DNA from 4 places in the Herbaspirillum sp. C7C8 genome. Region 2 is predicted to be linked to each of the others. Evidence: predicted binding sites of a transcription regulator. Region 2 holds the regulator's gene; each other region holds the start of a gene.
The links. Region 2 encodes sigma-54, which starts transcription at its own class of promoters, with help from an activator protein. Its sites were predicted from a motif close to TGGCANGNAANCTGCTTT; they were not measured.

Region 1: a site for sigma-54 is predicted at 2,822-2,839, ahead of HWE01_RS01980 (acetyl-CoA acetyltransferase). Genes of this name have one in related genera too.
Region 3: a site for sigma-54 is predicted at 1,999-2,016, ahead of atzF (allophanate hydrolase). Genes of this name have one in related genera too.
Region 4: a site for sigma-54 is predicted at 4,967-4,984, ahead of glnA (type I glutamate--ammonia ligase). Genes of this name have one in related genera too.

What each region holds. Positions count from the first base shown of each region.
Region 1 is NZ_JABXGG010000001.1:435,566-442,921, reverse strand. It holds gene HWE01_RS01985 (acyl-CoA synthetase) at 1-1,457, opposite strand, end outside; gene HWE01_RS01980 (acetyl-CoA acetyltransferase) at 1,569-2,750, opposite strand; gene HWE01_RS01975 (TRAP transporter substrate-binding protein) at 3,515-4,549, shown strand; gene HWE01_RS01970 (TRAP transporter large permease) at 4,653-6,536, shown strand; gene HWE01_RS01965 (SDR family NAD(P)-dependent oxidoreductase) at 6,646-7,356, shown strand, end outside.
Region 2 is NZ_JABXGG010000011.1:102,624-109,979, forward strand. It holds gene mdeB (alpha-ketoglutarate dehydrogenase) at 1-1,661, shown strand, start outside; gene HWE01_RS14375 (SDR family oxidoreductase) at 1,827-2,585, shown strand; gene HWE01_RS14380 (UbiX family flavin prenyltransferase) at 2,756-3,358, opposite strand; gene grxD (Grx4 family monothiol glutaredoxin) at 3,384-3,695, opposite strand; gene hpf (ribosome hibernation-promoting factor, HPF/YfiA family) at 4,070-4,432, opposite strand; gene HWE01_RS14395 (RNA polymerase factor sigma-54) at 4,586-6,076, opposite strand; gene lptB (LPS export ABC transporter ATP-binding protein) at 6,176-6,919, opposite strand; gene lptA (lipopolysaccharide transport periplasmic protein LptA) at 6,922-7,356, opposite strand, start outside.
Region 3 is NZ_JABXGG010000002.1:98,805-106,160, forward strand. It holds gene tkt (transketolase) at 1-902, opposite strand, end outside; gene HWE01_RS02740 (16S rRNA (uracil(1498)-N(3))-methyltransferase) at 1,063-1,788, shown strand; gene atzF (allophanate hydrolase) at 2,055-3,884, shown strand; gene HWE01_RS02750 (ABC transporter substrate-binding protein) at 3,907-4,920, shown strand; gene HWE01_RS02755 (ABC transporter permease) at 4,928-5,773, shown strand; gene HWE01_RS02760 (ABC transporter ATP-binding protein) at 5,770-6,627, shown strand; gene HWE01_RS02765 (BMP family ABC transporter substrate-binding protein) at 6,686-7,356, shown strand, end outside.
Region 4 is NZ_JABXGG010000006.1:169,947-177,302, forward strand. It holds gene HWE01_RS10030 (DUF1501 domain-containing protein) at 1-789, opposite strand, end outside; gene HWE01_RS10035 (DUF1800 domain-containing protein) at 805-2,346, opposite strand; gene HWE01_RS10040 (response regulator transcription factor) at 2,727-3,452, shown strand; gene HWE01_RS10045 (response regulator) at 3,453-4,181, shown strand; gene HWE01_RS10050 (rhodanese-like domain-containing protein) at 4,206-4,667, opposite strand; gene glnA (type I glutamate--ammonia ligase) at 5,096-6,511, shown strand; gene glnL (nitrogen regulation protein NR(II)) at 6,676-7,356, shown strand, end outside.

The DNA.
Region 1 (7,356 bases), on a different contig from region 2:
TCGACCTGCTGACCTGCCTTGCAGACGATCACCGCCAGCCCGCTTTCGCCCCACTTGGGATCGGGCACGCCCAGCACGGCCACTTCGGAGACCGCCGGGTGCGTCAGCAGCGCTTCCTCGATCTCGCGCGGATAGACGTTGGAGCCGCCCGAGATGTACATGTCCGATGAACGTCCGGTGATGTAGAGGAAGCCATCCCGATCCACATGCCCGAGGTCGCCGGTATGGAACCAGTCATGCTTGAAGGCCTTGGCATTGGCCTCGGGATTGTTGTGATAGCCCATGAAGACGGCCGGTCCGCGCACGCAGATTTCGCCGGTCTCGAAGGGGGCCAGTTCCTGGCCGTCGTCATTGAGGATGGCGATCTGCATGCCGGTGCGCGGCATGCCGCAGGTCCCTACGCGCGCCTGCGGATGGGCGTCATCCTCGAAGTGAAGGTAAGGCGGCAGGAAGGTGATGTTGCCGGTCACTTCGCCCAGGCCGTAATACTGCACCAGCACCTTGCCCAGCTTCTTCAATGCGTGGACCTGGTCGGCGCGATACATGGGCGCGCCGGCATAGATGACGTGTTTCAGCGAGCTGTGGTCGTAGCGGTCGACGGACTCATCCTCGACTAGGATCTTGACGATGGTGGGCACCGTGAAGAGATTGTCCACCTGGTATTTCTCCACCAGCTGCCAGGCTTCCTCGACCACCAGCCGTTCGGACGAAAGCAGGATGCTGGCCGCACCGCGTGCGGTATTGACCACTGCATGCACGCCTGCGCCGTGCGACAGCGGTGCCACCACCAGCGAGCGCGATTGATGCGTGAGGCCCGGCATCAGGTCGGCCAGGTGATTGGTGACCACGAAGGCCATCTGGCCATGCGAGAGCATCCCCGCCTTGGGATGACCCGTGGTGCCGGAGGTGTAGAAGAACCACAGCGGATCGTCGTAATCGACTTCGGCCTCGGGGAAGGACTCGCCGCTGCCATCGGCCACCAGCGCTTCGTAATCGAGTTCGCCCGGCCGCGCGTCGGCCAGGGCCACCACGTGTTCGAGTGCCGGCGAGGCGGATTTCACCGCGTCGACATACTGCGCGAAACCACGGTCATACAGCATCACGCAGGCGCCGCTGGACTGGCCCAGATAAGCGGCCTCGGGCGGCGTGATGCGGAAATTGGTCGGCACCCAGACCACGCCCATCTTGAAGGCGGCCCAGGCACTCTCGAAGATCTGCTGGTTGTTGCGTGAGTGGACCAGCATCTTGTCGCCCTTCTTGACGCCACGACGGGTGAGGGCGTGCGCCAGCGCATCGACGCGGGCATTGATCTCGCGCCAGCAGATCAGGCGGTCACTGCCATCGGCGGCGCCTTGTGCCAGGATCAGTCCCGGCTCTTCCGGAAAGCGGCGCGCCACATCCGAGAGCAGGCGGCCCAGGTTCATCACTTTGCTTAACATCGTCTCACTCGTCCCGATTTTTCTAAAGGAAATTGGCGTGCTGTCTTGTTCTCGTTTTTTTGCACATTACTTCATGTGGCGCGCCGCCAGCTCACGGCTGGACGGCGCGCCGACGCATCACATGCGCTTTTAGTTCACACGCTCCAGAATGCTTACATAGTTGGCCACGGCCGCACCGCCCATGTTGAACACACCGGCATAGCGCGCATTGGCAATCTGCATGTCGCCCGCATCATGGGACGCCTGCATGGCTGCCATCACGTGCATCGACACCCCGGTAGCACCGACCGGATGGCCCTTGGACTTCAGCCCGCCCGAGGGATTGACCGGCAGCTTGCCGTCCTTGGCGGTGATGCCTTCGGCAATCACGCGCGCGCCCTGGCCGTGCGGGGCCAGGCCCATGGCTTCGTATTCCAGCAACTCGGCCACGGTGAAGCAGTCGTGCGTTTCCACCAGCGACAGATCATTGAGGCTCAGGCTGGCCTCACCCAGCGCTTTTTTCCAGGCCAGCTCGGCCGCTTCGAAGCGGGTCGGGTCGCGACGCGACAGCGGCAGGAAATCATTGACATGCACCGCTGCCCGGAACTGCACGGCACGCGGCATGGACCTGGCCACATCGGCGGCGCTGATGACCAGGGCGGCGGCACCATCGGAAATGAGCGAGCAGTCGGTGCGCTTGAGCGGTCCGGCCACGAAGGGATTTTTCTCGGAGACCGTGCGGCAGAACTCGAAGCCGAAATCCTTGCGCATGTGGGCGTAGGGATTGACCATGCCGTTCTTGTGATTCTTGGCCGCGATCTGCGCCAGCGCGTCGGATTGGTCGCCGAAGCGGTCAAAGTAGCTCTGCGCGATCTTGCCGAAGACGCCCGCAAAACCGCCCGGGATGCCCGCTTCTTCCTTGGCGTAGCAGGCCTTGAGCAGCACCTCGCCCACCTGCGGTGTGGCCAGCTCGGTCATCTTCTCGAAGCCGATCACCAGCACGTGCTTCGATTGCCCGGCCTTGATCGCCTGCAGGCCCGAATGGATGGCCGCCGATCCGGTGGCGCAGGCATTCTCCAGGCGCGTGGCCGGCTTGAAGCGCAGTTGCGGCAGCGTGTTCATGACCAGCGAGGAAGGAAAGTCCTGGTACAGGAAACCGGCATTGAAGGTGCCGAAGTGGATCGAATCGATGTCTTCCGGTTGCAGTCCCGCGTGCTCGATGGCGGCCTTGGCGACCTGGCCGATCAGCACTTCCGGATCGATGCCGTCGAGCTTGCCGAATTGCGAATGGTTCCAGCCGGTGATGCAGGGTGAGGATGCAGAAACAGTCATGGGGTGTCCTTGTTTCCGTCTTGGACGGGGTCGATGGAGCAGGGGCGCTCCGTTGTTACACACAGGGGCAATATGCAAAATCGGTGCCACGCGCAGGACCGCTCGCCTCACCGCATGCAGCCGGTGTCGAGCATCCCTGGCCGGGGCATCGCGCAACCGTTGCCGGCCAAACCGCTGCCATGCGCCGGCCTGCATCTTGCCCGTCTCCTGGGCGGTCCGGCGCAAAGCCGCGCCGGGTCTCGCTTTGTTGTTGATGTTGATGGGGGCTGAGGTGTCCGTCAGGCCCTCCCTGTCATTCCCGACAAGCGGGAAAAACCGGAGCGGACAGGGCAGCCTCCACCGACCGCATGAAGATAGCACGTACTTTACGTTAACGTAAATCATTGCGCTGCAGCAGCCAGGCAGAAGCGTTTGTTGCCGGTGGGCAGCATGCACAGGTGTCGACGGTTGCGACACTGTAGCGACAGTCCTGCGACAGGTGTCGCAGCAAGGATGCGTACAAATAAATGTCGACCAGCGTGATTGCGTGCTTGTACTGGGCCGCCCTTATCGCAGAGAATACAGGCGCAGTGCCGATGAGGAGGGGACACTGCCACGCCGCCGCGGGAGCATCGGGGGGCTTGGCATCCAACTTGCTCTATCGCTGCACAGGCAGTGTTGACCACCCGGCACAGGGAGCTGCACGCCCGATCTGGCGGCCCTGTGTGGTCGTGCCGGATTCAGCAATGTTCAAAATTACAAACAGACAAACAGGAGACAAGCAGATGGAACAATCCACTGGCAAGTTCACGCGCCGCCATTTTTTGAAGACCGCCTCGGTCGCTTCGGCGGCTGCCGCTACCGGCCTGGTATCGACGTCGGCCCATGCGGCCGAGTTCACCTTCAAGTACGCCAACAATCTGCCGGTCACTCACCCGATGAATGCGCGCGCCAAGGAAATGGCCGCCGCCATCGCGGAACAATCCAAGGGCCGCATCGAACTGCAGCTCTACCCCAACAACCAGCTGGGTACCGACACCGACATGCTCTCGCAGGTGCGTGCCGGTGCCATTGACTTCTTCACGCTCTCGCCGTTGATCCTGGGTACGCTGGTGCCTGCTGCGCAGATTTCCGGCATCGGTTTTGCCTTCAAGGATTACAGCCAGGTCTGGCCCGCCATGGATGGCGAACTGGGCGCACACGTACGCAAGCAGATCGAAGCCCGCTCCACGCTGTTCGCCTTCGAGAAGATCTGGGACAACGGCTATCGCCAGATCACCAACAGCACCAAGCCCATCAAGACCGCCGACGACCTCAAGGGCATGAAGCTGCGGGTACCGCCGAGCCCGCTGTGGACCTCGATGTTCAAGGCCTTCGATGCGGCGCCGACCTCGATCAACTTCGCCGAAGTCTATTCGGCCCTGCAGACCAAGATCGTGGAAGGCCAGGAAAACCCCATGGCCATCATCTCCACCGCCAAGCTCTACGAAGTACAGAAGTACTGCTCCATCACCAACCACATGTGGGATGGCTTCTGGTTCCTGGGCAACAAGAAATCCTTCGAACGTCTGCCCAAGGATCTGCAGGAGATGATGGCGCGCGTCATCAACGAAGCCGGCATGAACCAGCGCGTCGACGTGCGCAAGCTCAATGATTCGCTGGTCGACGAAATGAAGGGCAAAGGCCTGGCCTTCAACAATGCCGATGCCGATTCCTTCCGCGCCAAGCTGCGCGCGGCCGGCTTCTATGCCGAGTGGAAGAAGAAGTTCGGCGACGAGCCCTGGGCCCTGCTGGAGAAGTACACCGGCAAGCTGGCCTGAATGGCCCGTTCGCCGGGGCTCGTGAAGGCATGAGCCCCGGTGCGATGGGGGCGGCATCGCCGATGCTGTCCCTGTCGCCCTGAATCCATTTCGCTGGAGCTTGATGATGGAAGCTGCAATGACTTACCGCGCCCCGGTCAACATGAACCCGGCAGCGCGCGCCCTGGTCGCATTCAATCGCATGGTGATGCACGTGGTCGGCGCGGTGGCGGCGGCCCTGGTGCTGGCCGAGACCGTGGTGCTGCTCACGGGCGTGATCTACCGCTATGCCCTGCATGATCCCCTGGTATGGTCCGATGAACTGGCCTCGATTCTCTTCATCTGGTTGTCGATGCTGGGCGCGGTGCTGGCGCTGGATCGCGGCGAGCACATGCGACTCACCGCCATCATCAACAAATGTTCCGAGAAGGGCCGCATCTGGCTGGAAACGGTGGCCGCGCTGGTGGTCTGCATCTTCGTGCTGATGGTGATCCATCCCGCCGTGGACCACGCGGTGGAACAGATGCCCATCACCACACCGGCCCTGGAAATTCCCGACGGCCTGCGCGCGGCAGCCTTGCCGGTTGGCGCCATCCTGATGCTGCTGGCGGCGGTCTCGCGCATGGCGGCCATGACCACGATGCGCCTGCTGCTGTCGGCGCTGGCCGTGGTGGCCGTGATCGGTGGCGCACTGTGGCTGGCCAAGCCCATGCTGCTGGGCATGGGCAATTACAACCTGATCGTGTTCTTCGTGTTGCTCATTGGTGTATGCGTGGCCGGCGGCATCCCCATTGCCTTTGCCTTCGGCACGGCCACCATGGCGTACCTGGCGCTGGCCACGACGGCACCGCTGATGATCGTGGTCAGCCGCATGGACGAAGGCATGTCCAGCCTGATCCTGTTGTCGGTGCCGCTGTTCGTGCTGCTCGGGTCGTTGCTGGAAATGTCGGGCCTGGCCAAGACCCTGATCGACTTCATGGCCGCGCTGCTGGGCCACGTGCGCGGCGGTCTGCAATACGTGCTGCTGGGCGCGATGTTCCTGGTCTCCGGCATTTCCGGTTCCAAGGCGGCGGACATGGCGGCCATTGCTCCGGCGCTGTTCCCCGAGATGAAGAAGCGCGGCTCCAAGCCGGAAGAACTGGTGGCACTGCTCTCGTCCTCCGGCGCCATGACCGAGACCATTCCGCCCAGCCTGGTGTTGATCACCATCGGCGCTGTCTGCAGCGTATCGATCACGGCACTGTTCATCGGTGGCCTCATGCCGGCGGCCATCGCCACCATCGCCATCGCCGTGGTGTGCTGGATGCGTGCGCGCCGCGAGCCGATGCCGGATGTCAAGCGCGCCCCGGTCTCGCTCATCCTCAAGACCCTGATCACCGCGCTGCCGGCGCTGGCGCTGCCCATGCTGATCCGCGTGGCCGTCATCGAGGGGGTCGCCACGGCCACCGAAGTGGCCACCATCGGCGTGGCCTATACGGTAGTGGTCGGGCTGATCATGCACCTGTTCATGAAGCACCTGAACTTCAGGCGTCTCTATCCGATGCTGGTCGAGTCCGCCGCCTTGTCGGGTGCGATCCTGCTCATCATCGGCATGGCCACCGCGATGGCCTGGGCGCTCACGCAGTCGGGCTTCTCGGCCAAGCTGGTGGGTCTGATGCAGGGCGTGCCGGGAGGCGGGGTCGGGTTCCTCTTGATCACCATCGTCATCTTCATCGTGCTGGGCAGTTTGCTGGAAGGCATTCCCGCCATCGTGCTGTTCGGGCCGCTGCTGTTCCCGGTGGCACGTTCGCTGGGGGTGCATGACGTGCACTACGCGATGGTGGTGATCCTGTCCATGGGCATCGGCCTGTTCGCACCGCCCTTCGGTGTGGGCTTCTATGCCGCCTGCGCCATCGGCAAGGTGTCGCCGGACGGCGTCTTCAACCGGGTCTGGGGCTATCTGGCCGCGCTGGTGGTGGCGCTTCTGGTGGTGGCCTTCGTGCCCTGGATTTCCATCGGTTTCCTCTGATCCCCTCACCAGTCGTGCGAGCGATCGGGAAGCTTCCATGATTGACCTGCCCTAATTAAAAACGGCGGCCCCACCTCCTTGCGGGGCCGTCCCAATCCACGGAGACAATATGAATCGCAATGAGAGCGGCGCCCGCGTGGCGCTCGTGACGGGCGGAGCCATGGGCATCGGCGCCAGCATTTCGCAACAACTCGCGGCCAAAGGGCACATCGTCCTGGTCGCTGACATCAACCTGGAGGCGGCCACCCAGACCGCCGACGCACTGGTGGCCGCCGGCCATCGGGCGGCCCCGCTGCAAATGGATCTCGGCAGCCCCGAGTCGATTGCGCAGGCCTTCGCCCACATCGAGAAGGACTATGGGCGCTGCGACGTGCTGGTCAACAATGCCGGCGTGGCACGCACCTATTCCTTCCTCGACTATCCGCTGGAAAACTGGTTGCAGACCATGAACGTCAACGTCACCGGCGTGCTGCTGGCAGGCCAGCAGGCGGCGCGTCTGATGCTCAGGCAAGGATGGGGACGCATCGTCAATATCTCGTCCATCTCGGGCATTCGTGCGGGCGCCGGGCGCACCGCCTATGGCACCTCCAAGGCCGCCGTCATCGGACTGACGCGCCAGATGGCCATCGAGCTGGCGCAATACGGCATCACCGTCAACAGCGTTGCGCCCGGTCCGGTCGATACGCCCATGACCCAGGCCATGCACTCGGAGCAGACGCGCCAGAGCTACTATCGCCTGGTCCCCATGCGCCGTTATGGCACCACCGATGAGATCGCCTCGGCCGTCTGTTATCTGGCCGCTGAAGAATCAGCCTATATC
Region 2 (7,356 bases):
CCAATGATGGTGCTTTCAATCGCCAGCATTTCTTCGGCCAGACGCCGGGCACGCGCGCCATCGGCGCCACGCTCACCGATGAGGAAATCAATCGCCTGCGTCGCGGTGGCCATGACATGAAGAAGATCTTCTCGGCCTACCAGGCGGCGGCCAGCCATCGTGGCCAGCCCACGGTGATTCTGGCGCAGACCAAGAAGGGCTACGGCATGGGCGCGGCGGGCGAAGGCAAGATGACCACACACCAGCAGAAGAAGCTGGATGAAGAAAGCCTGCTGCAGTTCCGCGACCGCTTCAAGCTGCCGCTCACTGATGATCAATGCCGTGAGCTGGCCTTCTACAAGCCGGCCGATGACAGTCCGGAGATGAAGCACCTGCATGCCCGTCGCGCCGCGCTCGGCGGGTATCTGCCGCGCCGCCAGGCCGGGCAGGCAGGGCGCGCGGTGCCGCCGCTGGAGGCGCACGCCCGGTTCGCGCTGGAGGCCGACGGCAAGGAGATGTCCTCCACCATGGCGCTGGTGCGTCAGCTCGGCAATCTGTTGAAGGACAAGGATTTCGGCCAGTATGTCGTGCCCATCGTGGCCGATGAGGCGCGCACCTTCGGCATGGCCAACCTGTTCCGTCAGGTCGGCATCTATTCGTCGCAAGGGCAGTTGTATGAGCCGGAGGATATCGGTTCCATCCTCTACTATCGCGAAGCGAAAGATGGACAGATTCTGGAGGAGGGCATCACCGAGGCCGGCGCGATTTCTTCCTGGACCGCAGCGGCCACTGCCTACTCGGTGCATGGCACGCCGATGCTGCCCTTCTACATCTACTACTCGATGTTCGGTTTCCAGCGCATCGGCGATCTGATCTGGGCCGCTGCAGACCAGCGGGCGCGCGGCTTCCTGATCGGGGCTACCTCGGGGCGCACCACACTGGGCGGCGAGGGCCTGCAGCATCAGGATGGCAACAGCCTGGTGACGGCAGCGTCGATTCCCAACTGTGTTTCGTACGACCCGGCCTATGCGTATGAGCTGGCGGTGATCCTGGATGAGGGCATGCGCCGCATGATGGAACGCGGTGATGACGTGTTCTACTACATCACTGTCACCAACGAGAACGAGGCTCAGCCCAGTCTGCCGGACGGCGTGCAGGAGGGGATCCTGCGCGGTTTTTACTGCCTGGGTAGCAAGGCGGGTGCGCAGGTGCGCTTGCTGGGCTCGGGCCCCATTCTCAAGGAGGCCGTGGCCGCAGCGGCGCTGCTGCAGCAGCACTGGCAGATCGAGGCCGAGGTGTGGAGCGTGACCAGCTATACCGAGCTGGCACGTGATGGCGTGGCGACGCAACGTGCCCAGCGCCTGTCGGCCAGCCCGGCCCAGCCCTATGTAACGGCGCAATTGCAAGGCAGCGCAGCGCCGGTGATTGCGGTGAGCGATTACATCCGCAGCTTGCCCGAGAGCATCCGCGCGTTCGTGCCGGCGCCGTATGTGACCTTGGGTACGGACGGGTTTGGTCGCAGCGATACGCGGGTGAATCTGCGTGACTTCTTCGAGATCGATGCGCGCTGGATTGCGTATACGGCCTTGTGTGAAGTGTGGGGGGAGGATCGTGCGCGCTTGGAAGACGCGGCGCGGACCTTGGGTATCGATACCGGCAAGCCCCTGTCTTCCACAGTATGAAGCGTGAGAGGCAACAGATGAATGCCGGGCCGCCGGATTGAAAATCTCTCATCTGGCGCGACCCCGTGTTTGCTATAGTGAAAACCGCCCGTGCATCACGGGCGGTTTTTTATTGCGCCGTGATGCGCATCGTCCATGACATACCGTGAGTGAGGAGTACACACGATGGCTGCACCCAAACGTATTGCGCTGGTGACCGGCGCAGGTTCCGGCATCGGCCGGCAGATCACCCTGGCGCTGCTGCGCGAAGGCTATGGCGTGACGCTGGCCGGACGTCGCCAGGAGGCGCTGGAAGAGACGGTCAGGCTGGCCGCTGAACACGCTGCCCATGCGCTGGTGGTGGCGGCCGACGTGACTGATCCGGCGTCGGTGAAGCAGCTCTTCGCCAGGACGCGCGAACGCTTCGGGCGGCTGGACATGCTGTTCAACAATGCCGGCATCTTCGCCCCGCCGGTGTCGCTGGAAGAACTGAGCGTGGAGCAGTGGAAGGCGGCGGTGGACATCAACCTGACCGGGGTTTTCCTCTGCACCCAGGAAGCCTTCCGCATCATGAAGGAGCAGTCGCCGCGCGGTGGCCGCATCATCAACAACGGTTCGATTTCGGCGCATGCGCCGCGTCCGTTCTCGGCATCCTATACCGCGACCAAGCACGCCATCACGGGTCTGACCAAGGCCACCTCGCTGGATGGCCGCGCCTATGACATCGCCTGCGGCCAGATCGATATCGGCAATGCCTCCACCGACATGACCACCCTGATGAAGAAGGGAACGCTGCAGGCCGACGGCTCCACCAAGGTCGAGCCGACCATGGATGCCGAACACGTGGCCCGGGCCATCCTCTACATGGACAGCCTGCCGCTGGAGGCCAATGTGCAGTTCATGACCGTGATGGCGACCAAGATGCCCTATATCGGGCGGGGTTGATGGCCCTTGTTTGTTCCGAAATGAAGAAATGGCCGCAGTGATGAGCTGCGGCCATTTTTCTGAAGCGCTGAAAGGCTTGATCCTCTAGCCGATGATCAGCGCAGGACCCACGCCAATCTGAGATATTTGCAATCCGGCGTCGGAAGAGATGTTGCGGGACACGAAGAACGTCAGCCCGGATTACCCTTCATGCCCTGCCACTCCGGCGTCAACTGCATGGCAATCCCGAACATGTCCAGCACGCGCCCCAGGGTGTGATCCACCATTTCTTCCATGGACGCAGGGCGCTGGTAGAAGCCGGGCAGGGGCGGGAAGATCACGCCGCCCATTTCCGTGACTGAGGTCATGTTGCGCAGATGGGCCAGATTGAACGGGGTCTCGCGCACCATCAGCACCAGTCGGCGGCGTTCCTTGAGCACCACATCGGCTGCACGGGTGATGAGATTGTCGGAGAGGCCATGCGCCACGGCGGCCAGGGTCTTCATCGAACAGGGCGCCACCACCATGCCGGCAGAGGCGAACGAGCCACTGGCGATGCACGCGCCGACATCGCGCACGTTGTGCACCACATCGGCCAGCGCTTCCACATCCTTGCGCCGCATGTCCAGTTCCTGGTGCAGATTGAGCACGCCGGCTTCGGAGACCATCAGATGCGTCTCCACCTGACCATGCTTGCGCAGGTGTTCCAGCAGCCGGACACCATAGATGGCCCCGGTGGCCCCGGTGATCGCAACGATCAGGCGCTGGCGGGGCTGACTGGAAGAAGCACTCATGCGCGCTCTACGGGGCAGGGCAGACTCAGCCCTTGATCAGGGTCTGCAGCTCGCCCGAGGCGTACATCTCGCTCATGATGTCGGAGCCACCGACGAATTCGCCCTTCACGTACAGCTGGGGAATGGTCGGCCAGTTCGAGTATTCCTTGATGCCCTGGCGCACGTCGGGGCTTTCCAGCACGTTGACGGTGACGATGTTCTCGGCGCCGCTGGCCTTGAGCAGCTGGATGGCCTTGCCGGAAAAGCCGCATTGCGGGAACTGCGCGGTGCCCTTCATGAACAGCACCACAGGGTTTTGGGTCACGGTTTCTTTGATCCAGGATTGGACGTCGCTCATGGCTGTGCCTTTAAAAATGGGATTGCCCGACATTATAGGGAAAAGCCGGCAGGCGCGTTGAAATCGGCAGCACGCCATTCGTCCGTCTGAGCCGGCGGGAAATTGCATCAGGGAAATGATTTATATCGTATGCAGTTTCTTCTGGGCAGCAGATGAGGGTGCTGCGCAAGACATTCAAGCAGAGCGATGAACAATGTTCACTGCGGTTTTGCCGGGAAGTTGCCCGGCGTAATGATTTATATGTTTTTCACAGGCATCGCCGATGCTGTGGCCCCAATGAAAAAGGGCGCTTGCGCGCCCCTTCCTCGTGAAATCCGGCTGGCTTTCTCAGCAGCCCTGCAGGCTGCGAGGTGGCTTGCCGTTGGTGTCCTGGCTTATGCCGCTCCGGCTACCGCATCCTCGGGCGTGTCGTCCGGCAGGCGCTTGGCAATGGAGTGATGCTCCTGCAACTTGTCCTTGTGCTTGATGACCTGGCGATCGAGCTTGTCGATCAGGGTGTCAATGGCAGCGTAGAGGTCGTGTGCGATGCTTTCCGCATGTAGATCCTTCCCCTTGATGTGGACGTTGATTTCCGCTTTTTGGCGCTTTTCCTTTTCTGTGAGTTTATCTACGCTCAGGATCACGCTGACGTCGATCACGTTGTCGAAATGGCGCTTGATACGCGAGAGCTTGCTTTGCACGTATTCCCGGATGGCGGGGGTCAGTTCGAGGTGGTGTCCACTGATGGTCAGATTCATACAAGACTCCTATCGTGAAGTCACTGGAGGTTCGTGCAATCGATCCTGCTGCAGCTGTACCACGGGCACGGTCTTCGTGTCGGATGGCGTGGGCATCAGTCGGGATGCTTGCCTGAACACAGCAACGGTACTGCAGAAAAACTGAGGAAAAACTCAGAGGGACTTGCGGAGATTGACTGGCGGAATCTTCAACACTTCGCGGTATTTGGCGACTGTGCGTCGCGCGACCACCATGCCTTGTTCTGCCAGCATATCCGCAATCTTGCTATCGGATAATGGGGTCTGCGGGTTTTCGGCTCCTATCAACTGTTTGATCAGCGCCCGTATCGCGGTGGAGGAAGCTTCGCCTCCGGTTTCAGTCGCGACGTGGCTACCGAAGAAGTATTTCAACTCAAACATACCATGCGGAGTGAGCATGTATTTCTGAGTCGTCACGCGAGAGATGGTGCTCTCGTGTAGACCCAGTGTATCAGCAATTTCACGCAGCACAAGGGGGCGCATGGCCACTGCACCATGGGAAAAGAAGTTTCTTTGACGTTCCACAATAGCCTGCGCGACGCGCAAAATTGTATCGAAACGTTGCCGCATGTTCTTGATGAGCCACTTGGCTTCCTGCAACTGCGAGGACAGCGAACCTTCGCCCTTGGCCTGCTTCAAGGCACTGGCGTACATCGCATTGACGCGCAGCTTGGGCATGACCTCATGGTTGAGCATGACCTGCCAGCCGTTCTTTGTCTGCTTGACAATCACGTCCGGCACCACGTAGTCCGAGGCGTCACGCGCGAATTCGGCACCCGGATGCGGACGGCACTGGCGGATCACGGCCTGGGCTTCACGCAGGTCTTCGTCATCACAATCGAGAGCCTTCTTGATCTTGTTGAAGTCGCGCTGGGCGAACAGCGGCAGGTAATCCTCAACGATCCTCAGCGCCAGCTTGCGCGTGACAAAGGGGATCTTGGGCAGGCGGCGGATCTGCAAGGCCAGGCATTCGCCGGCACTGCGCGCGCCCACGCCGGCCGGGTCCAGGCTCTGCAGCAGCTTGAGCGAAATCGACAGCTCTTCCATGTCGATACCCAGCTCTTCAGGCAGGCGCGCGAGGATGTCTTCCAGCGGTTCTTCCAGATAGCCGCTCTCGTCGAGCGCATCGGTGAGCAGTTCCAGCAGCGCACGATCGCGCAGGGTGCGCGCAGTCACGCGGATCTGTTCCAGCAGGTGTTCGCGCAGGGTCAGTTCATGGGCTTCCAGCTGCGGGCGGGCATCGTCGTCATCGGGTGACTTGCCGCTGCGGGCGACGTCATCGAAGCTCCAGTCGGCATCACCGGTGACACCGGTGTCCGGATTGTTGTCCTGGTACTCGAAGCTGGAATCGCCATCGCTGGCAGCGGGCGTCGCTTCGCCGCTGTTTTCATGAGGGGTGTCGGCCACGCCACTGGAAGGCGAACTGGAGACGGCACCGTCGGCCAGCAGACGCACCGAATTGTCGAGAGCGTCATCGAGACGCTCCAGCAGGGGATTGTCGGAGAGGATCTGTTCCAGTTCCTGGTGCAGTTCCAGCGTCGACAGTTGCAGCAGCCTGATCGACTGCTGCAGTTGCGGCGTCAATGCGAGGTGCTGCGAGGTACGTAACTGGAGCGACTGTTTCATCTGTCTTTCTGAAAGCGGCGTGGCCCGCGGGTTGCTGTGCCTGTCGTTGCGTGATGCCTGGGTGTCGGTGATGCTCGATACGTAGGGCGACTGTGCTGCTTACATGCGGAAGTGCTCGCCCAGATAGACGCGGCGTACCGACTCGTTGGCAATGATCTCTTCCGGATTGCCGCTGGCCAGCACCGTGCCCTGGTTGATGATGTAGGCGCGATCGCAGATGCCCAGCGTCTCGCGCACGTTGTGGTCGGTGATGAGCACGCCGATGCCACGCTCCTTGAGGAAGCGCACGATACGCTGGATCTCGATCACCGCAATCGGGTCGATACCGGCAAACGGTTCATCGAGCAGCACGAAGCGCGGATCGGTGGCCAGCGCGCGAGCGATCTCGACGCGTCGGCGCTCACCGCCCGACAGTGACAGGGCCTGGCTTTCGCGCAGCTTTTCGATCTGCAGTTCGTGCAGCAGGTTGTTGAGGCGGCCCTCGATTTCATCGCGCGAGAGCGGCTTGCCGTCTTCCTGGCGCAGCTCCAGCACGGCGCGGATGTTGTCTTCCACCGTCAGCTTGCGAAACACCGAGGCTTCCTGCGGCAGGTAGGATAGGCCCATGGTGGCGCGCTTGTGAATGGGCATGCGCGAAATGGGCGCGCCATCCAGGTCGATCTCGCCGCCATCGGAGGGTACCAGCCCCACGATCATGTAGAACGAGGTGGTCTTGCCGGCACCATTGGGGCCGAGCAGGCCGACCACTTCGCCGCTGCGCACTTCCATCGAGACATCGCGCACCACCTGGCGCGCGCCGTAACTTTTCTTCAGGCCGCGAACGACCAGCGAACTGGCTACCATCCTTACTGGTCCTTTCCGTTCTGACGACGCGCTGCCGGCTGGGCCGGTGCTGCGGGCTGGGCGTCCGTGGCCGGCGGCGGGTTCTTGGGCTGGATCACGGCCGTGATGCGGCCCGCGCCCGGCTTGCTCTGGCCGCTGGCAGTGTTGTTGACCGAATAGAATTCGGCGCGGCTGTCATAGGAAATGAATTCGCCGTTGACTTCATCGGTGATGCGGTCGCCGTCCATGCGCTGGATGTGGGCGCGCTGGAACAGCTTGGACACTTCCGTCTGCTCCGAATACTCGATGCGCTCGGCCTGGCCTTCGATCCACAGATTGGGGCCGCCGTCACGCTTCTGGCGGAAGGTTGCCAGCGCACCAGGCGCGGCATACAGCACCGCATTTTCATAACCGTACTGATCGGTCGTCAATACCACGCGGCCGGCCTTGATGATCAG
Region 3 (7,356 bases), on a different contig from region 2:
GGTGCGGAGGTCCAGCCCAGCGCTTCGCGCACGGCGGCGATTTCCTTGTCACCCAGGGCAGCGCCGTGCACCTTGTCGGTGCCGGCCAGGTTGGGCGAACCCTTGCCGATGACGGTGCGGCAGCAGATCAGGGTCGGCTTGTCGGCCAGCTTGGCCTGGTGGATCGCCGCGCTGACGGCTTCGACGTTGTGGCCATCGACAGCGGGGATGACGTTCCAGCCGTAGGCTTCGAAGCGCTTCGGGGTGTCGTCCTTGAACCAGCCTTCGACGTGACCATCGATGGAGATGCCGTTGTCGTCATACAGCACGATCAGCTTGGACAGGTTCAGCACACCCGCCAGCGAGCAGGCTTCGTGCGAGATGCCTTCCATCAGGCAACCATCGCCGACGAAAGCATAAGTATAGTGATCGACCACGGACAGGCCGGGCTTGTTGAATTCGGCGGCCAGCAGCTTTTCAGCCAGCGCCATGCCCACCGCATTGGTGATGCCCTGGCCCAGCGGACCGGTGGTGGTTTCCACGCCCGGGGTGATGTGCACTTCCGGGTGGCCGGCGGTCTTGGAATGCAGCTGGCGGAAGGACTTGATGTCCTCCATCGACAGGTCGTAGCCGGTCAGGTGCAGCAGCGCGTACTGCAGCATGGAGCCGTGGCCGTTGGAGAGCACGAAGCGGTCACGGTTGGCCCAGTGCGGGTTGGACGGGTTGTGACGATAGTGCTTGGCCCACAGGGCCACTGCGATTTCGGCCATCCCCATCGGCATGCCCGGGTGCCCGGAATTGGCTTTTTGAACTGCATCCATCGCCAGCGCGCGGATCGCGTTGGCCATCTTGTCGGTGGGGAGAGTGGAAATCATGTCGAGGTCTGAGTTTGCTGTGCGGGAGGCGCTGTCAGGCGCACCAATCGGGTTTTGTAGCCAAAGCGCCGCCCCGGAAGGCCAAGTGCAGCGCGGGGCCGTATTTTACCAGAGTGCGCCGGGGGGATTAAAATTCGGGACCAGCCCGTAACCGGACTGACAACTTTTTTCATGTCTTTTTGATCTTCTTCGCCCAGGACCCTGCCCCATGCCCCGCTTTTACTTCCCGCACCCCCTCGGCATTGGCTCGGCCCTGGTCCTGCCCGAGCAGATTGCCCATCACATCCAGGTGTTGCGCCTGCAACCCGGCGATACGGTGACCCTGTTCAATGGCGAAGGCGGCGAGTACACCGCCAGTCTGAGCGCCATTGAGAAGAAGCGCGCCCACGCCGAAGTGAAGACTTTTTCTCCGCGCGAAGCCGAACTGCCCTATGCGCTGACTTTGGCCCAGGCCCTGCCGGAAGGGTCGAAGATGGACTGGATCGTCGAGAAAGCCGTGGAACTGGGCGCCACCGCCCTCCAGCCGCTGGCCGCGCAGCGCTGCGTGGTGCGCCTGTCGGGCGAACGCGCCGAAAAGAAGCAGGCGCACTGGCAAGGCATCGTGCATGCTGCCGCCGAGCAATGTGGTCGCAATCGTCTGCCACAGCTGGGCGAGGTGACCGACTTCAAGCGCTGGATCGCCCAGAGCGACCTGCACCGCCGTATCCTGCTCTCCCCGCGCGGCACCGAGCCGCTGTCGGGCTGGGCGCGCCATCATCCGCCGCAGGCCGTGACGGTCATCGTCGGCCCCGAAGGCGGTTTCAGCGAGGAAGAGGAAGACCTGGCCTGCGCCCAGGGTGCGCTGATGCTGTCCATGGGCAGCCGCGTGCTGCGTACCGAGACCGCCGGGCTGGCGGCATTGGCGGCCTTGAATGCGGTGTGGGGGGAGCTTTGAAGAAAGCTTCATCCAGGTAAATTCCCGGTGGCCTGCCTGATTCCCGTGCAGCCCACCACGACGGACGTCCAAATTCGGCGCACGCCTCCCCATTTTGTCTCGCTGACAAAACTCTTCATTTACCCTCGCGCAACTTGCCTTCCAGCACTTCACCTCGCAAACCCGCGTGGTGAAGCCTTTTGCCGTTTTCCAGCCGCTTGACGGACCAGCTGGCACGCCTCCTGCTTAAAGATATTCAATCTTGTATTCAAGTTTGAATATCCACCATGACCACTACCCACGCCCTGCAGCAAGCCGCCCCCGAAGCCGCTCCGACCACCATCGCCGCCACCCTGGCGGCCTACCGGGAAGGCCGCAGCACGCCTGGCAAGGTGGTAGCCGAACTGCTGGCGCGTATCGACAGCAGCGGGCGCGATGAAGTCTGGATCAGCCGGGTGCCGTCCAAGCAACTGAAACAACAAGCCGCAGCACTGGACCTGATGTTGCAGATCAAGGGCGAAGCGGTGCTGGAGAGCATGCCGCTGTTCGGCATCCCCTTCGCCGTGAAGGACAACATCGACGTGGCCGAGATGGTCACCACCGGGGCCTGTCCCGAATTCGGCCGGCTGGCCAGCGAAAGCGCCACCGTGGTGCAACGCCTGCAAGCCGCTGGAGCACTGCTGGTGGGCAAGACCAACCTGGACCAGTTCGCCACCGGCCTGGTCGGCGTGCGCTCCCCCTACGGCGCGGTGCGCAACGCCATCAAGCCGGAATATGTCTCCGGCGGCTCCAGTTCGGGTTCAGCGGTGGCCGTGGCCCTGGGGCAGGTCATGTTTTCGCTGGGCACCGACACCGCCGGCTCGGGCCGCGTCCCCGCCGCCTTCAATCATCTGGTGGGCCTGAAACCCACCAAGGGCCTCATCAGCGCACGCGGCCTGGTGCCGGCCTGCCGCACCCTGGATTGCATCTCCATCTTCGCCCACGACGTGGCCGATGCCTGGCGCGTACTGCACAGCGCTTCCGGCTTCGATGCCGAGGATGGCTATTCGCGCCGCCCCACCATGCTGGGCGTGAAGCGCCGGGGTTATCGCATCGCCATCCCCGATCACTGCGAATTCTTTGGCGACAGCCTCGCCCAGGAAGCCTGGGAGCGCAGCCTGGCGCAGATCGCCGCCCTGCCCGGCGTGAGCCTGGCGAAAATTCCGTTCGCCCCCTTCAGTGCCGCCGCAGAACTGCTGTACCAGGGCCCCTGGGTGGCCGAGCGCCGTGCAGCCCTGGGCGACTTCTTCCAGGAGCACCGGGACGCCATCCACCCGGTGGTAGGCCAGATCACCGCCCAGGCCGACGACTACGACGCCGTAGACAGCTTCAACGCTCAATACCGCCTGGCCGACCTGCGCCGCCAGGCCGAAAACCTGCTCGAAGGCAGCGACCTGATGTTGGTGCCGACCACCACCACCTTCCCCACCATCGCCGACGTCGAGGCCGATCCGGTGGTGCGCAATGCGCAGTTGGGCCATTACACCAACTTCGTCAATTTGATGGACATGTCGGCCCTGGCCATCCCCGCCGTGTGGCGCCGTGATGGTCTGCCCGCCGGGGTCACCCTGATCGGGCCGGCCGGTGCCGATCATCTGCTGGCCGAAGCCGGCGCACGCCTGCAGCAGCAACTGGGCGGCGCGGCGCAAGCCGACGCGATTGCCGCCGCCCCGCTGCCCTTCAATGAAAGCACCATCAAGGTCTGCGTGGTGGGCGCCCACCTGGCCGGCCAACCGCTGAACTGGCAATTGCTGGAAGCCGGTGCGCGCCGCGTGGCCGTCACCCGCACCGCTGCCCACTATCGTCTTTACGCCCTGGCGGGTACCACGCCACCCAAGCCGGGCCTGGCCCGCACCGAAGGCGACGGCGCCGCCATCGCGGTGGAAGTGTGGGAAATGCCGCTGCGCCAGTTCGGCGGTTTCGTCGCCGCCATCCCGGCGCCGCTGGGCATCGGTACGGTGGAGCTGGCCGATGGCAGCAGCGTCAAGGGCTTCATCTGCGAGCCGGCCGGCATTGCCGACGCCACCGACATCACCCACCACGGCGGCTGGGTCCCCTACCTCCATTCCTTGAACTGACACCCTCACCACGGAGCTGCTCATGAAAAAGAAGTCCCCCGCCGCAATCCACGATACCACCCGCCGCGACTTCATCGCCAAAGCCGGTGCCGTCGCCGCCACCGCCGCCATCGCGGGCGCCCCGGCCATCCTGCGGGCGCAGACCGTCCCCATCCGCATCGGCTACTGGCCGGTGGCCGCCGGCCTGCCCTTCTATGCCGCAGTGGAAGCAGGTTACTTCAAGCAGGCCGGGCTGGAAGTGCAAGCGATCAAGTTCGCCGGCGCCCAGCAAGTGATGGAAGCCATGCTGGCCGGCCGCGCCGATGGCTCGGCCAATGGTACCGGTGCCGGCAACCTGGCCATCGGCGAGATCGCGCAGCCGGGTCTGTTCAAGATCTTCGCCACCAATCCCAGCAACGCCAAGTACGTGCTCGATGAATTCCTGGTGCCCAAGGACAGCACCGTCAAATCGATCGCCGAACTCAAGGGCAAGAAGGTCGCCTCCGGTCCCGGCATCCAGAACGTCACGCTGGCCAAGACCGTGCTGGAACGCGCCGGCGCCACCGGTGCCACGGTAGTGGAATTGCCCATCGGCCAGCACGTGGCCTCGCTGGCGGCCGGCCAGGTCGATGCCGCCTACACGCTGGAACCGACCGGCACCGTAGGCCGCATGAACAACACCACCCGCGTGCTGGAGGCAGGGGTCATCGCCAAGTACATCCTCGGTGATCCGATGGCGCCCTGGCATGGTGGCGCCGCCGCGCTGACCACCGAATTCATCAAGAAGAATCCGGAACTCACGCGCAAGTACATCGCCGCCTATGCCCGCGGCATCGAGCTGGTGCGCAAGCAACCGGACCAGGCGCGCGCCTACCTGAAGGGCTATACCGCCATCGAGGGTTCGCTGACCAATGAAGTCCCGCTGGCGGCCTACATGCTCTACAACGAATTCAAGCCCAGCGATATCGCCTACTTCCAGAAGTTCTACGACCTGTTCGTCGAGAAGGGCGTGTTCTCGCAACGCATCGTGGTCGACAACCTGATCTACAAGGGTTGAGCGCATCATGAACGAGACCATCGCTCCTGCCGTGACCGTGGCGCCCAAGCCTTCCGCTACCTCGACCACGGCGCCGCCGGCGACCCGGCCGCGCAAGCGGGCGGCGCTGGGCCGTCTGCTACCCCTGGTCGGTCCCGTAGCCTTGTTCGTGGTGTGGGACCTGGTGGTGCGGGCCGGCTGGATCAAGGCCATCCTGCTGCCGCCGCCGGAAGCCACTCTCATGGCCATGTTCAAGGGCCTGGCCGGGGGATCGCTGCTGCTGGATTTCACGGTGACCGTGATCCGCACGCTGGAAGCCTTTGCCATTGCCGCCGTGCTGGGCCTGCCCATGGGCGTCCTGCTGGGCAGCAACGAGCGCGCCTATCGCAGCGTGGAATTCCTGATCGACTTCTTCCGTTCCACGCCCTCCTCCGCGCTGATCCCGCTGTTCCTGCTGATCTTCGGGGTGTCCGACATCAACAAGGTCGCCATCGCCGCCTTCGGCGCCTTCCTGATCGTGCTCTTCAACAGTGCCTATGGCGTGCTCAATGCGCGCAAGCAGCGGGTGATGGCGGCCAAGGTGATGGGGGCCTCGCGCTGGCGCATCTTTTGCGACGTGCTGATCTGGGAAAGTCTGCAGGCCAGCTTCGTGGGGCTGCGCAGCGCGGTCTCGATGGCGCTGGTGATCGTGATCGTGGCAGAGATGTTCATCGGTTCCGAGAACGGCCTGGGCCACCGCATCATCGATACCCAGCAGGTATTGAACGTACGCGAGATGTACGCCGCCATCCTGTCGGCGGGCGCGCTGGGCTATGCCCTGAACGTGGTCTTCATCGTCATTGAAAAACGCATCGTGCACTGGAGCGGAAGATGAGTGTCGTGATCAGCCCCAAAATCGACCTGCCCCCGGAAACGCCCTTCGTTCCCGGGCCGCCAGGCACCCACATCACCATTCGCGGCCTGACCAAGCATTTCGCCGGCTGGCCGCTGTATGAAAACTTCGACCTGGATATCCCCAAGCACCAGATCGTTTCCATCTTCGGCCCCAATGGCTGCGGCAAGTCCACGCTCATCAACATGATCGCCGGCCTGATTCCGATTGACGCCGGACAGATTCTGTTTGACGGCAAATCGCTGGCGCAGACCAAGATCGGCTACGTGTTCCAGAACTACCGCGATGCCATGTTCCCGTGGCTGCGCACCATCGACAACATCGCCTATCCCTTGAAGCTGGAAGGCAAGTCCAAGGCCGAGATCAGGCATCGGGTCGATGAACTGGTGGCGTCCTTCGACGTGAAGTTCGACCTGATGCGCTATCCCTACGAACTCTCGGGTGGCCAGCAGCAGACCGCTTCCATCATGCGCGCCCTGGCGCCGGGGCCGGAGGTGCTGTTCCTGGATGAACCCTTCTCGGCGCTGGACTTCGAGATGACCCTCTTCATCCGTGAAAAGCTGCAACAGGTGTTCCTGCAGACCGGCACCACCATGGTGCTGGTATCGCACGACCTGGAGGAAGCGGTCTACCTGGCCGACCAGATCCTGCTGTTGACCAAGCGTCCCACGGCAGTGGCAGACATTCTGCATTACCAGGACCCACGGCCGCGCACGGTGGAAACGCTGTCGCAGCCGGGCTTCATCGCCGCCAAGAAGCTGTCCATGGAAATCTTCCAGCGCGAAGTGCGCAAGCCGGCGCGCATGCAGGCACCGGGTTCGCTGGCGCTGTCCTGAGTCGTACCGAATCAGTGATCCACCCCCACCATCCACGTTCTCATTGGAGCGCAACAACATGAAAAACCGCCGCGATTTTCTGAAACTGTCCGGAGCCGCCGCCCTGGGCGCTGCCTTCCCGCTGGAGCTGATGGCTGCCAGTCCCTTGACCGTGGGCTTCATCTATGTCGGCGCGCGCGATGACTTCGGCTACAACCAGTCGCATGCGCAGGCCGCGGCCATCATCAAGAAAATGCCCGGCATCAAGGTGGTCGAGGAAGAAAAAGTGCCCGAGACCGTGGCCGTGCAAAAGACCATGGAAGCCATGATCCAGCAGGATGGCGCCACCCTGCTCTTCGCCACCTCCTTCGGCTACTTCGATCCGCACGTGCTCAAGATCGCCGAGAAATATCCCAAGGTGCGCATCGCCCACTGTGGCGGCCTGTGGACCGCCGGCAAGCACCCCATGAACGTGGGCAGCTTCTTCGGCTACATCGAAGAGTGCGAATACCTCTCGGGCGTGGTGGCCGGCCACATGAGCAAGAGCAAGAAGCTGGCCTTCATCGCCGCCAAGCCGATTCCGCAGGTGCTGCGCAACATCAATGCCTTTACTCTGGGGGCGCAGTCGGTCGACCCGTCCATTACCTGCCACGTCATCTTCACCGGGGACTGGTCGCTGCCGGTCAAGGAAGCCGAGGCCGCCAACAGCCTCATCGACCAGGGTTGCGATGTCATCACCTGCCACGTCGA
Region 4 (7,356 bases), on a different contig from region 2:
GTTGGCCATCTGCTGCTCCTGGCTGTTGATCTCGGCCATGAGCTGCTTGCGCGCGGCCATGCCATCGCGATAAGCCTTGTCCAGCGCATCATTGCCACCATACAGCGGATCGAAGACCCGGCTCCAGCGCGGCTGGTCGATCATGCTCGGACGCGTGGCCTCGCGTCCGGTCTGCAGATTGGCTGCGACGTGATGGCCGCTGAGGATGCGTGGCGTGGCGCTGCCGACGTTGATGGCCTGCAGCGGCGACTGCGCCGGTGGCAGGTAATCCATCATCCGGTTGAGCCAGCCGTCGCGCGTAGTGTGCTGGCCGGGGGTGCCGGTTTCCATATAATCCTGGGCCTCGAAGTGCGAACGCGAGCCATCCGGCGAACCCGAAGCATGCACGAAGGCCAGCTGGCCGCTTTCCCAATACGCCATCAAGGGCTGCAGGGCCGGATGCAGGCCGAAGTAGCCGGTCAGGTCCAGCGCACCATTGGCCTGGCCGGGACGGGCCACTGCAATGCTCGGACGCGCCTGGTAATACAGCGGATCACCATGCGGCACCACGACGTTGAGCCCATCGACCGCCCCGCGCAGGAACACCACCACCATGCGCGGCGCACCGTCACCCTGCGCATGCGGGCGCGGGGCAGGGGAACCATAGGCCACCCTGCCGGAGCCGTGACTGCTTCGGCTGATGCTCTGGTCGCCGGTGGGGACGACGGCGCAGCCGGACAGGCCGACCGGTACCAGGATGGCGCCGCTGCCGGCAGCACCCAGGTAACGAAGAAAATGGCGGCGATTCATACGGGCCTCAAGCGCTTAGCGTTTCATGAAATCGGGACTGCCCAGGATCAGGGCGGCGCGCTGATTCTCGGGCGCGGCCTCGATCTGGGCGGTGGTGGCGGGCGTGATGGCCGGGCCCAGCACCCGCAGCAAGGATTGCGGGTCCAGTGGCGCAGCCTCGGCATTGGCGGGCGCGGGCGCACCTTCGACGCGGGCAATCGGTGACTTGCCGCTGGCCAGATGGCCGGCAAAATTGATCCGCCGCAGCAGTGCCCCCGGGTTGAGCCAGGCCGCCTGCGAATACTTGTAGCCTTCCGGCGTGAGCCAGCCATAGAGCGGCATGCCGGATTGTCCCAACTCGCCGTTGACCGGCTTGACGTTGCGTACCGGGATGGCGCCCGCACGCAGGGCCGAGACCACGAACTGATACGGTGTCTTGAACTGCGTCTGGTAGTTGCTGCGCGCCCAGAATTGCGGACTGTCGAACAGAGCCTGCAACACGGCCCGGATATCGCCATGGGTGGACAGGAATGTTTGCGAGAGCTTGTTCACCAGCGCCGGATCGGGCTGGTCGGCGACGAAGTATTGCACCAGTTGCGTCGAGATGAAGCGCGCCGTCGACGGATGACTGGCCAGCATATCCAGCGCCGCTTCGCCCTCCTGATAGCCGCTGGCCAGCAGGGGTTTGCCGAGGAAGGTCTTGGGGCCGGGGTCATGCCGTTGCGCCGCAAAGCGGAAGGGCGAGGCGCCGGCCTTCATGGCCCCCACGTCGATGGTCCAGCCCGAGAGGATGCGCGCCAGGGTGATCACATCGGCCTGCACATAGCCGCCATCCACGCCCAGGGTATGCAGCTCCATCAGTTCACGTGCGTAGTTCTCGTTGAGTCCCTTGAAACGCCCGCGCGCACCGGGCGTGCCGACCCCGCTGGAGAGCCAGTTGTCGAGGTAGTAGAGCATGGCCGGATGATGCGCCACCGCGCCCAGCAGGTCGCGGAACTTGCCCAGGGCATAGGGGCGGATGGCGTTCTTTTCATAGTCGCCGACCCAGTAACGTACCCACTCCTTGCCTTCGAAGACGTTGAAGTGATTGACCCAGAATTCGGTCATCACTTCTTCCAGCTGGCGCGGACTCTCGGTGGCTTGCAGCAGCCGCGCCATGTGCCACTGCGGGGTCAGCTCGCGTGCTGCCCGTTGACGCGCCGCCTGTCGCTCCTCCTTGCTGGCGCTGCGGTCGAAGGAGGGCGGACCATAATCGTCAAACAACTGCGTCGCCGTCATCTGCAGGGCCGGCAAGGCGGCCAGACGCGCCTGCAGATCTTCGGGCAAGGGGATGCGCTCGGGATGCAGCTGCAGGTCGATGTAGCGCTTGACGCCCATGCGTTCCACCTGCTCCAGATCGCCCGGACGCGGACCATAGCCCAGGCGGTTGAGCACGTGCAGGGCGCGCTCCGGTTGCGAGAGCGGGAGCGTACCCGCGACCGGCGCGGCAGCCCGGGCCTGCCCCAGGGTGCAGGCCGCCAGCGCCAGCACCAGCCAGGTCGCACGGTAAAGAGGGAAACGCTGGAAGGGCGCTGGCATCGACGAGCCTCGGGAGATCGGAAAAAGTGGAGACGAACTGCGGTCCAGTATGGTCAAGGGCCTGCAGGCGGGCTGTAATAAAGTGTAATGCGTGGCTTGGCGCCTGCCGTGAAGTGCAGCGATGGCCATCGTACGCCACGGTAGCGCAGCCAACATTCCTCTTCATACACGGTGTTACAAAGCTGACGCCTTCGTCAGCTTCCCGCAAGCGCGGTAAAGTATAAAAAACCTGCGATTTCTCACTGTTTTTCAGACGATTCTTATGCGCCGACGGGCGCCGCTCCACCACAATAACGGCTTTGTCGGCGGGTCGGTTTCCAGGGGGAGCTGACGCTGCAGCGCAGCAGCTTCACATGATCAGAATTCGAGGGGGAGAGGGCATGACATGGACCTTGGCATCGGGGATGCGCATTGCGCTGCTGGACGACCACGCCGTGGTTCGTTACGGCCTGGCCAAGCGCCTGGCCGAGGAGCCCGACTTCACGGTGGTCGGCGCCTTCGCCTCCAGCCGGGAGCTGATGGCGGCCTTGCGGGCCTCACCGGCTGATTTGCTGCTCATCGATTATTCGCTGGGCAGCAATGACATCGACGGTCTGAACCTGATTCGCGCCTTGCGTGTGCGTTTCCCCCGCGCCAAGATCCTGGTGACCTCGGCCCACAGCAGCCCGGCGACGGTAGCCATGGCGATGAAGGCCGGCGCGCGCGGCTTCGTGAGCAAATCGCAGGAACTGGCCGAGCTGATCCTGGCCATTCGTACCATCAGTCGTGGACGTGAATATCTGAACAGCGCCATGACACGCGAGCTGGCCATCATGCAGGCCGCCGAGGCGGCCACCCGCAGCCAGCCCGAGGTGCGCCCGCCGCGACGGCGTACGCGCAGCACCGAAACCTCGCCAGACACCCTGTCGGACATGCCCAGCCTGTCGCCGCGCGAACGTGAAGTCCTGCGCTGCTGCCTGGATGGCATGTCGGTGACCGAAATCGCCGAAAAATTCGCACGCAGCGTCAAGACCATCAGCGGACAGAAGCAGTCGGCCTTCCGCAAGCTGGGCGTGCGCAGTGACAACGAATTGTTCAAGATCGAATATCAGATCAAGGAGCTGTAAATGCCGCATCAGAGGGAAAGCGCAGTGACCAGGCAGAATGAACCGGGCGTACTGCTGGTTGATGATTCGGTCACCATCCGCTACGCCATGCAGAATCGCCTGCAGCGGCTGGGCTGCCAGGTCGATTGCGTGGCCGATGGCAGCAGTGCCCTGGCGGCCATCCGGGCGCGGCCTTATGGACTGGTCCTGCTGGACTGCTTCCTGCCCGACATCCCCGGACAGGAAGTGGCGCGCCAGGTCCGGCGTCTGGAACAGGAGCAGCGCCAGCGTCCCTATACGCCCCTGATCGGCATTTCCGCCGAGGCCGATGCCCAGCACGTGCAGCGCTGTCTGGACAGCGGCATGGACGGCATGCTGGCCAAGCCCCTGCAGACCCAGGCCATTCGTCGGCTGCTGGCGCTCTGGTGCGATCACGACACCGAAGACGAAGGCGAGGTTGCCACGCCCGAGCAGGAATACGGCCAGGACCTGGACCGGCTGTTCCTGCAGACCACCCGGCATGATCTGGCCGCGCTGGAGCAGGCCAGCCTGCAGGGGGATCGGGCGCGCATGGCGCAGCTTGCGCACCGCATGAAGGGCGCGGCCCTGACCATGGGGCGGCTGGAGCTGGTGGCCTTGCTGGACTGCGTGGAAGAAGCGCTGCGCGCCGACGCCGACGGCCAGCAAGCCATCAGCCTGCTGTTGCAGTCGCTGGGCAGCGCCCTGCAGGCGCGCAGCCTGCAGACCTGAAGGGCCTGCGCAGGTGGCGCAGTCTCAGGCCCCGACCCAGGGCAGGCCGGCGTGGCACCAGCCTTCGATGGTCTTGCGATGGCCGTTGGCGTCCTTGTTGCCTTCGAAACCCTCGAGAATGTCGTAGCAACGCGTGTAACCCGTTTCCGTGGCCAGCTTGGCCGCATGCCTGGAACGCACGCCCGAGCGGCACAGGAACAGCAATACCTCGTCCGGCCGGGCGACTTCCTGCAGTTGCTCCAGGAATTGCGGATTGGGCTTGCCTTCGGGGTAGAGATTCCACTGCACCGCCAGGTGCTGCGCCGGCGGGATCTGGACCACGCCCACCCAGTCGCGCTCGGCGCGGGTGCGTACGTCGACCAGCTTGATGGCGGGATCGGATTGCAGCAGGGCCAGGGCTTCCTGCGGTGTCACGGCACCGGCGTAGGGCAGATGGCCGTCGGCGGCACGGTGGGCGGCAGTACTGAGAATGGATGCGTTGCTCATGGGAAAAGTCTCTGAAGAAGAAGGAACAGCGGACAAATGATTTTAAACAATATAAACAGTTAGGCAATTTTCCCAGGCCGGTGCATGCTTTCTCATCGGCAAGCAGTCTGCCCCAACACGGCGCACGCACATCGTTGGTGCAATTTGCTGCTTTCGTCAAATGATTGCATTTTTATGGTGCATTTTGATCGATATGCACTAAAAGAATGCAGTCTATCCGTAGTGCTGCACCGCGCTTGCTGCCCGGATGGCCGCGCCCTCCCTAAAATATTCCATTATTGGCGCACCCGAAAGGTTGGTGGCATGGAATCTGCTATCATCCGCGACTGAGTTCGGCGCAAGACCGTTGTATCAAATGCAAAGATCCAGTCGCAAAAAAACGGCTCAACACCCCAATTTATACTACTTCCTCGTTTTAGGAGATTCGCATGGCAAGGACGGCCGCAGAGGTTTTGAAGATGGTGAAGGACAACGAAGTCAAGTTTGTCGACTTCCGTTTCGCTGACACCCGTGGCAAGGAGCAGCACGTTTCCGTGCCTGTTTCGCATTTCGACATCGACAAGTTCGAATCCGGTCACGCCTTCGACGGTTCGTCGATTGCCGGCTGGAAGGGTATCGAAGCCTCCGACATGCTGCTGATCCCGGACCCGAACACCGCCAACATCGACCCGTTCATGGAAGAGACCACCCTCTTCATGCAGTGTGACGTGATCGAGCCGTCCGACGGCAAGGGTTACGACCGCGATCCGCGCTCCATCGCCAAGCGCGCTGAAGCCTACCTGAAGTCCTCCGGCCTGGGCGACACCGCCTACTTCGGCCCGGAACCCGAATTCTTCATCTTCGACGGCGTCCGTTGGGGTGCCGACATGTCCGGTTCCTTCGTCAAGATCGACTCCGAAGAAGCTTCCTGGAGCACCGGCGCCAAGATCGAAGGCGGCAACTCCGGCCACCGTCCGACCGTCAAGGGCGGCTACTTCCCGGTTCCCCCGGTCGACAGCTTCCAGGACATGCGTTCGGAAATGTCCCTGATCCTGGAATCCCTGGGCATCCCCGTCGAAGTGCACCACCACGAAGTGGCTGGCGCTGGCCAGAACGAACTGGGCACCAAGTTCTCGACCCTGGTCGAGCGCGCTGACTGGACCCAGACCCTGAAGTACGTGATCTGGAACGTCGCCCACACCTACGGCAAGACCGCGACCTTCATGCCCAAGCCCCTGGTTGGCGACAACGGCTCCGGCATGCACGTGCACCAGTCCGTCTGGAAGGATGGCAAGAACCTGTTCGCTGGTGACGGCTATGCCGGCCTGTCCGAGTTCGCGCTGTACTACATCGGCGGCATCATCAAGCACGCCAAGGCCTTGAACGCCATCACCAACCCTGGCACCAACTCGTACAAGCGTCTGGTCCCCGGCTTTGAAGCACCGGTCAAGCTGGCCTACTCGGCCCGCAACCGTTCCGCTTCGATCCGTATCCCGCACGTGGCCAACCCGAAGGGCCGCCGCATCGAGACCCGTTTCCCGGATCCCCTGGCCAACCCGTACCTGTGCTTCTCGGCCCTGCTGATGGCCGGTCTGGATGGCGTGCAGAACAAGATCCATCCGGGCGAAGCGGCTACCAAGGACCTGTACCACCTGCCGCCGGAAGAAGACAAGCTGATCCCGACCGTCTGCGCCTCGCTGGACGAAGCTCTGGAACACCTGGACAAGGACCGCGAGTTCCTGACCCGTGGCGGCGTCTTCACCGACAGCATGATCGATGCCTACATCGAGCTGAAGATGCAGGAAGTCCAACGCTTCCGCATGACCACGCACCCGATCGAATTCGACATGTACTACTCGCTGTAATCGAATCCGCATCCGGAGAAAAAGGGGAAGCTTGCTTCCCCTTTTTTTATGCCCGGCATGCCCTCCATGCCGGGTAGTGCGCCCGGAAATTGCTAGTCAGGACGGATCAAGGACTGCGCCAGAGCGCGCCAGAAGACATGACCCCAGGCACCACGAATGCTCCCATGAAGACACCGCTTCCTTTCCTCGATGGCCTTGACCTGCTGGCCTCGGCCGTGATCATCCTCGATGCCAACGGCGGCATCGTCTACGCCAATGCCGCCGCCGAGAACCTGCTGGAGAGCTCCTTCAAGGTGCTCTCTCAACAGAAGCTGTCGGAGCTCTTCCTCAATGGCAAGGAGCTCACCGCGCTGTTCTACCAGGCCATCGAACACCAGTTCGCCGACAAGCGCCTGGACCTGGTGCTGGAACGCGCCAACCGCGAGCCGCTGCAGGTCCACACCATCGTCACGCCGCTGGACAGCAGCGACTGGCCGGTGCTGCTGGAGCTGCGCGAGAACGTCCAGCAACTCAAGCTGGACCGTGAAGAGCGCATGTTCGACCAGAGCCAGGCCAACAAGGAACTCATCCGCAACCTGGCCCACGAGATCAAGAATCCGCTGGGCGGCATCCGTGGCGCGGCGCAACTGCTGGAACTGGAGCTGCCCGAGCGACACTTGAAGGAATTGCGCGAATACACCCAGGTCATCATCAAGGAAGCCGACCGCCTGCAGACCCTGGTGGATCGCCTGCTGGCCCCGCACCGCCATCCGCACATCGTCGGCGACGTCAACATCCACGAAGTCTGCGAGCGCGTGCGCAGCCTGGTGATGGCCGAGTTCCCGCAGGGGCTCACCATCAAGCGC